DNA from 3 places in the Oceanobacter sp. 4_MG-2023 genome. Region 3 is predicted to be linked to each of the others. Evidence: predicted binding sites of a transcription regulator. Region 3 holds the regulator's gene; each other region holds the start of a gene.
The links. The regulator LexA, encoded in region 3, represses DNA repair genes until DNA is damaged. The targets are predictions, from matches to a motif close to TACTGTNTANNTANACAGTA.
Positions count from the first base shown of each region.

Region 1: recN (DNA repair protein RecN) is a predicted target of LexA. The motif match lies at 2,423-2,442, and genes of this name have one in related genera.
Region 2: Q8W24_RS13085 (DNA topoisomerase III) is a predicted target of LexA. The motif match lies at 1,975-1,994, and genes of this name have one in related genera.

Region 1 is NZ_JAUYVV010000012.1:39,726-44,015, reverse strand. It holds gene dnaK (molecular chaperone DnaK) at 1-1,577, opposite strand, end outside; gene grpE (nucleotide exchange factor GrpE) at 1,731-2,312, opposite strand; gene recN (DNA repair protein RecN) at 2,473-4,152, shown strand.
Region 2 is NZ_JAUYVV010000020.1:5,763-10,052, forward strand. It holds gene Q8W24_RS13085 (DNA topoisomerase III) at 1-1,961, opposite strand, end outside; gene Q8W24_RS13090 (hypothetical protein) at 2,153-3,268, opposite strand; gene Q8W24_RS13095 (1-acyl-sn-glycerol-3-phosphate acyltransferase) at 3,361-4,290, opposite strand, start outside.
Region 3 is NZ_JAUYVV010000019.1:65,902-70,191, reverse strand. It holds gene Q8W24_RS13060 (SAF domain-containing protein) at 186-917, opposite strand; gene Q8W24_RS13055 (hypothetical protein) at 986-1,363, opposite strand; gene lexA (transcriptional repressor LexA) at 1,873-2,475, shown strand; gene Q8W24_RS13045 (cell division inhibitor SulA) at 2,533-2,976, shown strand; gene Q8W24_RS13040 (hypothetical protein) at 3,048-3,296, opposite strand; gene Q8W24_RS13035 (DUF6586 family protein) at 3,364-3,846, opposite strand; gene Q8W24_RS13030 (YfaZ family outer membrane protein) at 3,859-4,290, opposite strand, start outside.

The sequences.
Region 1 (4,290 bases), on a different contig from region 3:
TTGTCCGCTTCCGCATTCGCTTCAGCGTCCTGAACCATTTGTTCAATCTCTTCATCGCTCAGGCCAGAAGAGGCCTTGATCACAATCGACTGCTCTTTGCCGGTCGCCTTATCTTTGGCGCTAACGTTCAGAATACCGTTTGCGTCGATGTCGAAGGTGACTTCGATTTGTGGCGTGCCACGTGGCGCAGGCGGAATATCAGCCAGGTCAAAACGGCCCAGTGACTTGTTCTGGGCAGCCTGTTTACGCTCACCCTGTACTACATGGATCGTTACGGCAGTCTGGTTATCATCTGCAGTAGAGAACACTTGTGATTTCTTGGTAGGAATCGTGGTGTTCTTGTCGATAACCGGTGTTGCCACACCACCCATGGTTTCGATACCCAGAGTCAGAGGAGTAACATCCAACAACAGTACATCTTTCACATCACCAGACAGAACCGCACCCTGAATCGCAGCACCAACGGCTACCGCTTCGTCCGGGTTAACGTCTTTACGTGGCTCTTTACCAAAGAAATCGGCAACGCTTTTCTGTACCAGCGGCATACGGGTCTGACCACCGACCAGAATCACTTCGTCAATTTCACTGGCACTCAGACCAGAGTCTTTCAGTGCCATGCGGCAAGGATCCAGTGAATTCTTGACCAGCTCTTCCACCAGGCTTTCCAACTTGGCACGCGTCACTTTGACGTTCAAGTGCTTGGGACCAGTGGCATCCGCCGTAATATAAGGCAAGTTCACATCGGTTTGCTGACTGCTGGACAATTCAACCTTGGCTTTTTCAGCGCCTTCTTTCAGACGTTGCAGAGCCAATGGATCGTTGTTCAGGTCGATGCCGCTGTCTTTCTTGAATTCATCCGCCAGATATTCAATCAGGCGCATATCGAAATCTTCACCACCCAGGAAGGTGTCACCATTGGTGGCCAGCACTTCAAATTGTTTCTCGCCATCCACATCAGCGACTTCGATAATGGAGATATCGAAGGTACCACCACCCAGGTCATAGACAGCAACAGTCCGGTCGCCACCTTCCTTGTCGATGCCGTAAGCCAGCGCCGCTGCGGTTGGTTCGTTGATAATACGCTTGACTTCCAGACCGGCAATTTTACCGGCGTCTTTGGTTGCCTGACGCTGGGAGTCGTTAAAGTAAGCAGGTACGGTAATCACTGCTTCGGTAACGCTTTCGCCGAGATAGTCTTCAGCGGTTTTTTTCATTTTTTTCAGGATTTCAGCAGACACCTGTGGGGGAGCAAACTGCTCGCCACGTACTTCAACCCATGCATCACCATTGCTGGCTTCCATGATTTTGTACGGTACCATTTTGATGTCTTTCTGAACCACATCATCCTTGAAGCGACGACCGATCAGACGTTTGACCGCAAACAAGGTATTTTGTGGGTTTGTAACGGCCTGGCGCTTGGCAGATTGACCAACCAGTACTTCTTCGTCAGCGTAAGCGACGACAGACGGTGTAGTACGATCACCCTCTGCATTTTCAATAACTCTGGTCTTATCGCCATCCAGGATCGCCACACAGGAGTTGGTGGTTCCCAGGTCAATACCAATAATCTTACCCATGATAAATCTCTCCAAAACTCGAGCAGTGATCACTGCTTGCTTGTCTTTAACCGATTGCAACGAGGAACGTTGCGATGTATTTGCCTATGACTTGTATATGTGTCCGAAGCTGGCGCTTTCAAGGCATGCCATTAAATTTTTGCAACCTGCCATTCAGCTTGCAGAGCTGCCTTTACTCACAACAACCATTGCAGGACGTAACAAGCGACCGTTCATCAGGTAGCCTTTTTGCATCACAGCAACCACCGAATTGGGTTCGGCATCCGCGCTTTCGACCATGGTCATGGCCTGGTGGTGTTCAGGGTCAAACGGATGACCAACCGGATCGACCACATCGACATTAAACTTGGCCAGGGCCGACAGGAATCCGTTCAGCGTCATCTCGATGCCGTCACGAATGGCTTTGGTCGCCTCTTCTTCCGGTGCGGCCGCCAGGCCACGCTCCAGGTTATCCACGACGGTAACCATTTCGTTGGCAAATTTTTCCAGACCGAACTTGTGGGCTTTTTCCACGTCCAGTTCAGCACGACGACGTACATTTTGCATTTCGGCCTGAACGCGAAGAACCTGCTCTTTCAGATCAGCGATTTCTTGCTGGGCTGCTGCCAGCTGTGCTTCGACATCTGGCTGATCAGTGGCTGCCGCTTCTTCAGCCTCTCCGGTCTCAATACTGGCATCAGCTTGCTGATTTTCGTTTTGCAGGGCTTCGTCCTGATTTTTTTGCTCGTCTGACATGAAGTACTCCTCTCGTCGAAAAATGGCGCTCGCAGCTATATGGGGTTCCGCTCGTCGGATTCAAGGGTATAACCGTAAGAGAATTCAACTTGTCACTTGACAGTAACAAGTACTGTATATAAAAACACTGGTTATACATTCAGATAAAGGCGTTATTTTCATGCTCACCCATCTGTCTATTCATCAATTTGCCCTGGTTGAACATCTCGAACTGGAGTTTCAGCGCGGCATGGCCGTCATCACTGGAGAAACCGGTGCTGGCAAATCCATTCTGCTGGATGCTCTTGGTCTGGCGCTGGGTCAACGTGCCGATGCCGCCATGGTGCGACAAGGTGCTGAACGTGCGGAAATCTGCGCCAGTTTTTGCCCAACACCCAAGGCTCGTCAGTGGCTGGCTGGCCGCGATATTCCTGATGAAGAAGACCTTGTCTTGCTGCGGCGGGTTGTTTCGGCCGAGGGCCGCTCCCGCGGCTATATTAATGGCCGCCCCGCGTCTGCCAACGATTTGCGTGAGTTATCACAACATCTGATCGAGGTTCATTCCCAGCACGCCCACCAACGGCTGATGGAAAAAGACGCCCCTCGTGACATCGTCGATGCCTTTGGCAACCTGAAACCATTGGCCACCAGAGTCGCCAACTGTTTTCAGCAATGGCAACGTATGAAAAAACGCCTGCACAAGCTGCAGGAAGTCAGTAGTGAAGTCCAGGCTCAGCGTCAATTACTCAGCTATCAGGTAGAAGAATTACGAGAATTGTCTCTCGGCGTGACGGAGTTGGCGGATCTGGAGCTGGAGCATAAGCGCCTGGCCAATGCAGAATCCATGTTACTGGGCGGACAACAGGCACTGGCCGCCAGCACAGGTGACGACGGTGACAGCCAGGGAGCAGCCCAGATGGCCTGGGTTGCCTATCAGCAACTCTTGCGTATTGATGACCAGCACACCAGCCTGACAGAAGCACGTGACTTGATGCAGCAAGCCCAGATACTGCTCGAGGAAGCAGGTCACTCGTTACGTCACTATCTGGAGCAGGTAGACATTAACCCCCACCGGCTACAGCAGGTAGAGCAACGTCTCAGTGATATTTTCAGCATGGCACGCAAGCATCAGATCCAACCGACCGAGCTGTACGATCACTGGCAGCAGCAAGAAGCCGCACTTGCCGAACTAAGCATGTCAGACGAAGACCTCGCAGATCTGCAAGAGCAAGTGATCGCACTGGAACAGCGCTACTTGACCGAAGCGCAGACATTGAGCCAGGCACGCATCCAGGCCGCCGCCAGGTTGGATGCCAACGTATGTGATCAATTTGATGCCATGGCACTGGGGCGCACCCGGTTTGAAACCCATATCAACCCGCTGTCACTGAGTGAAGCAGGCAAGCACGGCATCGACCAGATCCGTTTTATGGTTCAAACCAACCCGGGGATGCCTGCCGGACCGCTGGCCAAAGTCGCCTCCGGAGGTGAGCTGTCACGAATCAGCCTGGCAATTCAGGTCGTCACCGCAGCCACCAGCGATATTGCCTGCCTGATTTTTGATGAAGTAGACGTTGGTATTGGCGGTGGCACCGCTGAACGGGTGGGTCGCCTGATGCGTGCTCTTGGTGAACGCGGCCAGGTCATGTGCGTCACCCACCAGCCCCAGGTGGCGGCGCAAGCACATCAGCACTTTATGGTCAGTAAGATTTCTGGCGATGAGTACACTCACACGCGTATTACAGAACTCGGCGACACCCAACGGACTCAGGAAATTGCTCGTATGCTGGGAGGTGTTGATATCACACACAGCACCATGACTCATGCCAAAGAGATGCTGGCACTGGTCAAACAGGCGTAGCGCTGGCTGACAAAGCAATAAAATGATACGGCCCAGCATGAATATTCATTAACCGGGCAAGATCACAGCACCGCCAACCGTCAAATAATCAGAGCGGCAAACCACACAGAAGCGCTATCAGAGAAAGGAAAACAGGCA
Region 2 (4,290 bases), on a different contig from region 3:
GAGCTGCTCTTGCGAGACTTGCCGGTGCCTGCCCGACGCTGCTGGGGACGACGGGATTTACCCTTGACCGGGCTATGGCTTGGTAGCCCACTGAACGCCTGGGTATTCAGCTGGCAAGCCTGGCCGACCAGGTTGTGCAGCTGCTCCAGCAAGGGCTGCATAAAACCGTCATATTTCAGCGCTCGTTCGCTGATATCGTTAAGCTGACGCTCCCAGTGCGCGGTCATATCCGGCACTGTGGTGCTTTCTGGCAAGGTATTGATCAGCGCACACCCCAGTGGCGTCGCCAGGATACTTTTGCCTTCGCGGTGTAAAAAACCGCGTTTGAACAGCAGTTCGATAATGCTGGCCCGGGTGGCTTCGGTGCCGAGGCCGTCGGTGTCCTTGAGGATTTTTCTCAGCTGCCGGTCTTTGACAAAACGGTTGATGCCCGTCATCGCCGCCAACAAGCTGGCATCGGAAAAATGCGCCGGAGGCTGGGTGTGTTTTTCATCAACCCTTGGCTCGCCACTCCAGACCAGCTGACCCGGAGATAACGCCGGTAATGGCTGCGATTGTGAATCTGGCCCGTCTGCAGCTGGCCGCTGTTTGCCAGGTGGCATGGCGGCTTTCCAGCCAGGTTCCAGGTTCTCGCGTTCGTTGGCGACAAACCGGCCACCGGCAATTTCCAGTTCGATCCGGCGATCCGCGTAGCGATATGGGGGATAAAACTGCAGCAGATACTGCCGTGCAATCAGGCTGTAGAGCTGTTTTTCCGTCAGCGTCAGACGATCTGCTCCGGTGGTTTTTTCGGTCGGAATAATGGCGTGGTGGGCTTCGACCTTGCGGTCGTTCCAGGCTTTCGAGCGTAGCCCCAGATTGGCTCCCTGCACCACGCTGGCCAGCTCGGGCTGATGTTGCCCAATCGCCTGAATCACCGCTTCCCGGCGACTGTAGTGATCCATCGGCAAGTAACGGCAATCGGAACGGGGATAGGTGATCAGCTGATATTTTTCGTACAACGACTGGCAGCCGTCGAGCACGTGTTTGGCGCTCAGGCCAAAGGCTTTGGCAGCATCGATCTGCAGGGCCGACAAGTTGTAAGGCAAGGGCGCGGCTTGCTGTTTTTCCTTGCGATCCGTCGCAGTAACCCGCGCTTCCTGTTGCCGGATACGGGTGGCGACGTTGTTGGCCAGCCGGGGATTCAGTACCCGGCCTTCTTCGTCCTGATGACTGGCACAGGCATCACTGGGTTGCCAGCTGGCATAAAAGCACAGTGGCTGGTCGGCCTGCAGATGAATCGCCGCACAGACTTCATAAAAGGGCCGGGAGACAAATTGCCGGATTTCTTCATCCCGTCGTACCACCAGACCAAGAATCGGGGTTTGCACCCGACCGACCGACAGTACTTGTTTTAACCCTCCTTGCTGCCCCTTGAGGGTACAGGCCCGCGTCAGGTTGATGCCATACAGCCAGTCCGCCCGGCTGCGCGCCAGGGCCGAAGTCGACAGCGGTATAAACTCCTGGTTGGAACGCAGTTGCGTCAGCGCCCGGCTTACGGCCTTGGGGTTGAGATCACTGACCAGCAAACGTTGCATGTTCTGGCGCTTGGCACTCGGAACATTCAGGTAGCTGATCACTTCATCCACCAGCAGTTGTCCTTCGCGATCCGGGTCACCGGCGTGCACCAGCTGACTGGCTTCTTTTACCAGTTTGCGTAGCACCGTCAGTTGTTTGCGGGTCTGGCTTTTGGGTTGCAGTTGCCAGCTGTCAGGTACAATTGGCAAGACATCCAGCCGCCACTGTTTGAAGGCCGGGTTGTAGGCTTCAGGCTCGGCCTGTTCGAGCAAATGGCCGATACACCAGCTAACCACATCGCCATTGGCAGCGCGCACAAAGCCTTCACCTTTTTGGTGAGGCTTGGGCAGTACCGCCGCAATGGCGCGACCAAGGGAAGGTTTTTCAGCAATAAACAGGCGCATGGAATGTCTGTATAACTGGGATTTTGTACAGTATATCCAGACTGGGAACAAAAGAAACCGTCAGTACCAGGCGCTATCGCTGAACTGGCGGTATCTATGAGTTGGCAAAGAATGGCGCAACCAGCAGCAACCAGCAGCAACCAGCAGCGTTCCGGGCCTGTGCCCTGACTAGCCACAGGCCCACCGGGCAATCAGATACCCCAGTTCACATCATCGTCGTCATCGGTACAGTTACTACGGAAAGACGACAGGCTTGATCGACTGCATTCCAGATCGGTCACCACAATATCAATACCATCGTAATAACCTTCGATCAGCATCCAGTCATCATCGTCAATGGCATCGTTCAGATCACTACACTGACTGAAGCTGCTGCAATCCAGATCCGGGGCGCTGTCGTACAGGTCGATGGAACCGCCACTGCTTTCGGACAGTTCACTGCCACGCACAATCATCTTGAAATCGTAGCTGCTGCCGATGCGGTCATCCGGGCTGCTGTCATCCTCATCCAGTTCAACAGCGGTAATGCTGCCGCCATCACTGGTGGTCACCACCACATCAATATAAGGACGCTCACCCCATACCGGAGTAAAACCATCGATATCGTCTTCCAGTTGCAGCAGCTCGTATTCATCGGAGCTGTTTACCTTGTACAGCAGACACATGGCGGCATCGGCCAGACCACAGTCACTCTGGAACCAACCGATATACCAGGAGGCATCGCTGTCACCTTCGCACGTGCTGTCAAAGTCGTCTTCGGCGGCAGAGCACAGCACGTATTCCAGCGCAATGGTGCCTTCATCGTCGACACTGAACTCCAGCTGGGTTACATAGCTGTTGGCCACCGCAGCGGTCAGGTCATCACAGGCTTCGTTACAGGCAAAGTCGATCTCGCTGGCCAGCTCCCAGGTGGCGTCATCCAGTTCATACAGAATGCCAACGTCGGTGTATAACGATATGGAGAAGGTATCTTCGCTGTCATCAACCGCTTCGGTAGAAATAATGCTGTTGAAAACATAACTGCTGGGGTCGCCATCATCATCAAACGAGACGGTGACGTAGACTTCATAACGGTTGCCCCAGACGAAGTCATCAAAGCCGCTGAACGATTCCTCGACAACTTCCCAGCTGTCGCTGCTGTCTTCCCGAATGCGGAAGCAAAGCGAGGTGCTATCGGAGTCGCATTGCTCTTTGTAATAATCAACCAGCCGGGTTTCTACCTGGTCATCCCAGGTTCGCCCCAGCTCCAGGCAGCCTGACAGTGCCAGGGCCATCAGCGGCAATATCAACCGTATTATCCAACGCATAGGTTCAAATTCTCTGTCATCGGGTCAGTAACCAACGGAACAACCCGTTCAGTCAGGTTAGAGCGACCCCCGTTACGCCGGGGTCTTAACCATCAACCATCGGCCATATTTTGTTGCAGCAGAATCGGCATGGCGTAACCAGTCAGAACCTGCTTTTGTACGTCTTGTGCTTCGCCTTCAATCCGTTGCCACAAGGTATCCTGGATCTGGCGACTGCTGTCACCGGCCCGGGCCTGCAGATAGCAGGAAAAACGCTGCTGTAACAGGCGCACGGCGGCATGATGCACGGGCAGGATTTCGGTCATATCCCGGATCTGGCGATCAATCGCGGCCGCCATGGTTTCGGCACTGGCAAGATCGTCGTCACTCAGCGGTTGGCCAAAATCCACATGGATCGTGCCTTTCTGGCCCACGATACCGGTCAACAAACTACGGGTATCTTCCCCTTCTTCCTTGCTGTAACTGCCGTATTTCGCCCGAGCCACCAGCTCTCTGGCTTTCATCAGATCACAGGGGTCCCACTCGTATTGAATACACACAGGCACCGGACGCAAGGCCGACAGGGTCTCGGCAAAGGTTTCTTTATGTTCCCGGCCGTTTAATGCCAGCATTTTCAGTACCGCTTTGTCGGTCAGGTCGACGCCGTTTTTGGCGCGGCCTTCCCGCTGGGCAATCCAGACCGATTCACGCTGTGCCAGCGAATAGCGAATATAGCCCGACAATTGCTGCAGTGCCGTCAGCTTTTCGCGTTTATTGGTAATGTTTCGTCGAACAATGAAGGATTTATTAAGCCGCATCACGTCGGCAATATCCGGATGGCTGAGCAAATTATCACCAATCGCAATGCGACTGGTTGGCCAGCCGGCCTGATACAACGAGTAGTTGATCAGCGTTGGGTCCATGGCAATATCGCGATGATTGGAAATCCAGAGATGCCCCTGATCCGGAGACATGCTATCCAGCCCCCGTACCACAACGTCGGTGGTGGTTTTGGCCAGTAACCGCTCGACCCAGCCTTCCAT
Region 3 (4,290 bases):
GACAGAGACAGAGACAGAGACAGAGACAGAGACAGAGACAGAGACAGAGACAGAGACAGAGACAGAGACAGAGACAGGATAAACTCTGATCGGCAAGCGCAAGGGCAAGGGCAAGGGCAAGGAACAAACGCCGCTGCCCACTCACCACTCAGGCAAAAACAGTAAAACCGGAGTCTGACTCCGGCCTAGCGATGAACAATGACAGTTTTTTTCGTCAGCCCGGAATAAACATCAATCGTATGATTCTGCGGTGCTGTCGGCATCCAGACAGCCTGGGTGGCCACCTCTGCCGTCGCCGGATTATGCAGCACCAGACTGACGGTATCCGAATTATTGATCGCCGCCAGCGGATACACCTCTTCCGGCAATATCGAAATCACCAGCGTGGTATCTCCCTGATACGACAAATGATTGCCCGATTTACCCGCACTTGCCCGCAGCGCTTTCATGGAACCAACCATACGAATATTACTGGCCGCCTTACGCACGCCCTGGGCATTCTTGACCAGCACATCAAAACGGTCTGCAGACTGTATTTGCGAAACCGGGATGGAACCGTGGCTGACGGTCAAGGTATATAAAACACGATTATCCGCCAGTCGTTCCGATAACGTCGGGATATCCGGAGCCGCAAGCTCACCAAAATAAAAAGGCATGCCCGCTTGTTTAGCCACCTTGAGCACCTTGCCGACCACCAGACTGGCATCCAGCGCCTGTCGATCCGTTTTTTCAATTTCGTGCATCGTCAGTGTGTTTTCAGTCACCAGGGTACCGGCGGTCAAGGTCTGGTTAGCCACCAGCACCGTGTGGTAATTCATCTTGTCGATCTGGCGATATCCCAGCACCGCGGTCAGCAACGCTGAAATAGAAAATACCGTCAAACCAACAATGGCACTGCCGTTTAATCTGCGTTTCATGATCCATTCCTCCGTAACCACTGAACGAATAAAGGTTCTGACCCATTGGTCAGAACCTGATCAGGCGATCAAGGAGCAGTCAAGGTCCCTGCAACAGCAGCAGAACTGGCACCCAGACTGGCAGCCGTTGCACCACCTTCCAGTGCGGTGGCGGTGACGAAGGTAAACTCGGTATTGTCCCCGGCAATCACATCTGGCGCGTCGCCATAAACCGACCCTTCGACGGCGGCGGTACTTTCGCCATTCACCAGACCATTAAATGCGTAGGTCTGATCCAGGCTGCCAATGGCTTCCGCAACGTCTTCCATTTCTGCTGTCAGTGCATCGCGCATGGTCACCAGACCCACTGTCAAACCGACCACCATGGTAGTCACCAGCAGCACCAGCTCCGAGGTCATAACGAAACCACCCTGTCTGGTTTTATGCGCCGTAATTGAAGTTGTCATAATGTAATCCTCATTGCATTTTAGGTATTTTATAGGCTGTAAAAACGTTCAAGCATTTCATTGTTAACCCCTTGTTTACTCTGCTCTAGCCAGTCGTTAACCGGGGTTACATGGGTATTGCAGCCGTTGTGCCAATTTTTGAAATACCCTTTCCAGCGGCGTATCCGGCGATACAAAAACACCATATTTGCCAGCCCTAGAAACATAAAAACCCTTTATTAATGCGGGTTACAGCGATGCCGGAATATTTTATAAAATATCCTGGCCTGCACCAGAAACCCTGAATATCAGCTCAATAACAAAACGTAATGCCTCTCAATACCTGACTTTGCCATGGCATGACGTTTTTTGATTCGCAAAATGAAAAGTAATTTGAGAATCAGAAACAGCCCAGTACCGGAACCTCGCAGGCAACCAACCCGGAAAAGATCAACTACTGTGGGTTTACACAGTGTTTTTTACTGTATATATTCACATCTACTGTACAGATAAACAGATATGGAAACCCTATGATCAAGCTCACCGCCAGACAGCAGCAGGTACTCAACCTGATCAAATCCGCACTGGAAGAAACCGGTTTTCCACCCACTCGTGCAGAAATCGCCAAGGAACTGGGATTCAAATCCCCCAACGCCGCAGAAGAACATCTCAAGGCACTGGCACGCAAAGGCGCAATCGCCATCATGCCCGGTGCCTCCCGGGGTATCCGGATTATCGGCACGGAACCGGAAGGCCTGCCAGTCGTTGGCCGCGTGGCTGCCGGTGAGCCGATCCTTGCCCAGGAACATATCGAGGAATACTGCAGCTTGCCCGCCAATTTCTTCAAGCCAAGTGCCGATTATCTGCTGGAAGTACAAGGCGACAGCATGAAAAACGTCGGGATTTTTAATGGCGACCTGATTGCGGTACACAAGTGTGAAAGCGCCCGTAACGGTCAGATTGTGGTGGCCCGGGTCGAAAACGAAGTCACCGTCAAACGCCTGGAAAAAAATCGTAACAAGGTGCTGTTACACGCCGAAAACGACGCCTACCGACCGATCGAAGTCGATTTGCGTCAGCAGGAATTCAATATCGAAGGTTTGTATGTCGGAGTCATCCGCCGTAATCACTAATCAATCCGCCCAGACAAGACAGCCAGTATCGGTCAGTAGTCATTCACGAGGTTTTGTATGCGCCAACTCAGCTTGCCAGTCGATCGTCAGCCCGTATTGCCGTTTACGAGTATCAACCCGATAACAAGCAAGCCACACGCCTGTGGCAGCCTGACCGAAGTGATTGTCTCTGATGACAGCGCGATCCAGCCGATGCAGCTATTACCCATGCTGGCGCATTGTAATGCCAGTGACCGCTGGCTGATGTGGCTCAGCCCTAACCGAACGCTGAACAAACGATCACTGGCTGATATGAATCTCGACAAGGCACCGGTTATTCATATCGATCTCCAGGCAGATACCCAACAACTGTTGTGCCAACGCATTCTCAACAGTGGTAATAGTCACCTGATTATTGAATGGCAAGGGAATATCAGCCAGCGTGAACGTCGCCGCTTGCATAGTCTGGCACGGCAGAGTGGCAGCCATGTCGTACTGGTACAGGTCCGCCCAAACCTCTGACATACATATAACAGTCGCGCATAAAAAACGGGTAGCCAGGCTACCCGTTTTTTCATTACCCAGCGAAGCATTTAATGCAGCGGATAGCTGTGTTCTTCAACATCAAAGTCATCATCCACATCCATGCCCGACAGCTCGCTGACCTTACGGACACCGGCTTCCAACATCACACGTGCAACATCCATATGGTGCTCACTCAAGCTGGCTTTGGCATCCTCTGAAAAGTGGATTCGCATTAATGCATCACCGTCTTGCTCATCGGCCCGACGTAATGCAACATCCCCATTGGAAAGCTCAATAATCTCGAAAAAGCGTGCCATATATCGTCTCATAAAAAGTGACTGATCAGTCTAACACAGGTGCGACAAACACACGCAGGGCAGAATTTCAGGATTCGCGCTGATTGGCTCGTTGCTCATCGATAAGCTGATGAAAGCAGGCCAGCCAACCGGACACATCCTCTCCATCCCCCGACACCGGATCGTCGGCCGTCGAGGTAATCAGGCGCGTCGCCAACATTGGCTCCACGCCTGATAGCGCTGGCCAACCCAGCTGTTCCACCGCTTGCAAAAAACGGTAAAACCAGCTGAACACGTCTTCGGACAACGCCTGCCACTGGCGCATATCACCCGTCACCAGAGACGTTTGCTGCAACAATTGTGGCAGCGATTCCACTCGGCTGTTCACACCGGCTGCCTGTGCCAGCTCATTCAGATAACACCGATAAGCGGCCAGCAGCTGCAACAGCGCTGCATCATTTAACCCCTGAGTCAAAGCCTGACCCAGGTTCGCCTCCGCGGCTGCAGGTAATTGCTCCAGCAGCAGCCGGCATTGATACAGGCGCTGATTGGTCTGTCCAACCCAGTTCATGGCGGCCACAGATCAGAAGTCCAGTGTCAGGCCCAAATGCCAGCCATCACCCAACTTGTAGCGTTCATCCATATGTTCGACACGAATACCATTATAACGATAACCAGCATAGACACGGGCGGAAGGAATCACCGCATACTGGGCACGAAAATCACTGTTGATCAGGTTTTCGGCATCACCAAAAGAGACAACCGCAGGCGCATAATAGGCGTAAGCGGCGAAACTGACATCCGGATGAGTTGGAATGGCAGCACGGAAAAAGCCACCAACACCCAGAGCTGCACCATCGTAGTGGTCACTTTCAAAAGCAAAGGCCTTGGCACCCACTCCGATATACAGATTACCGTGCGGCTTGCGCAAATCGACAACATGTACACCGGCACCCAGCATATTGCCATCGTCCATATCGTGCAGGGCCGACAGGTTCATATGCAAGCCTGAGCT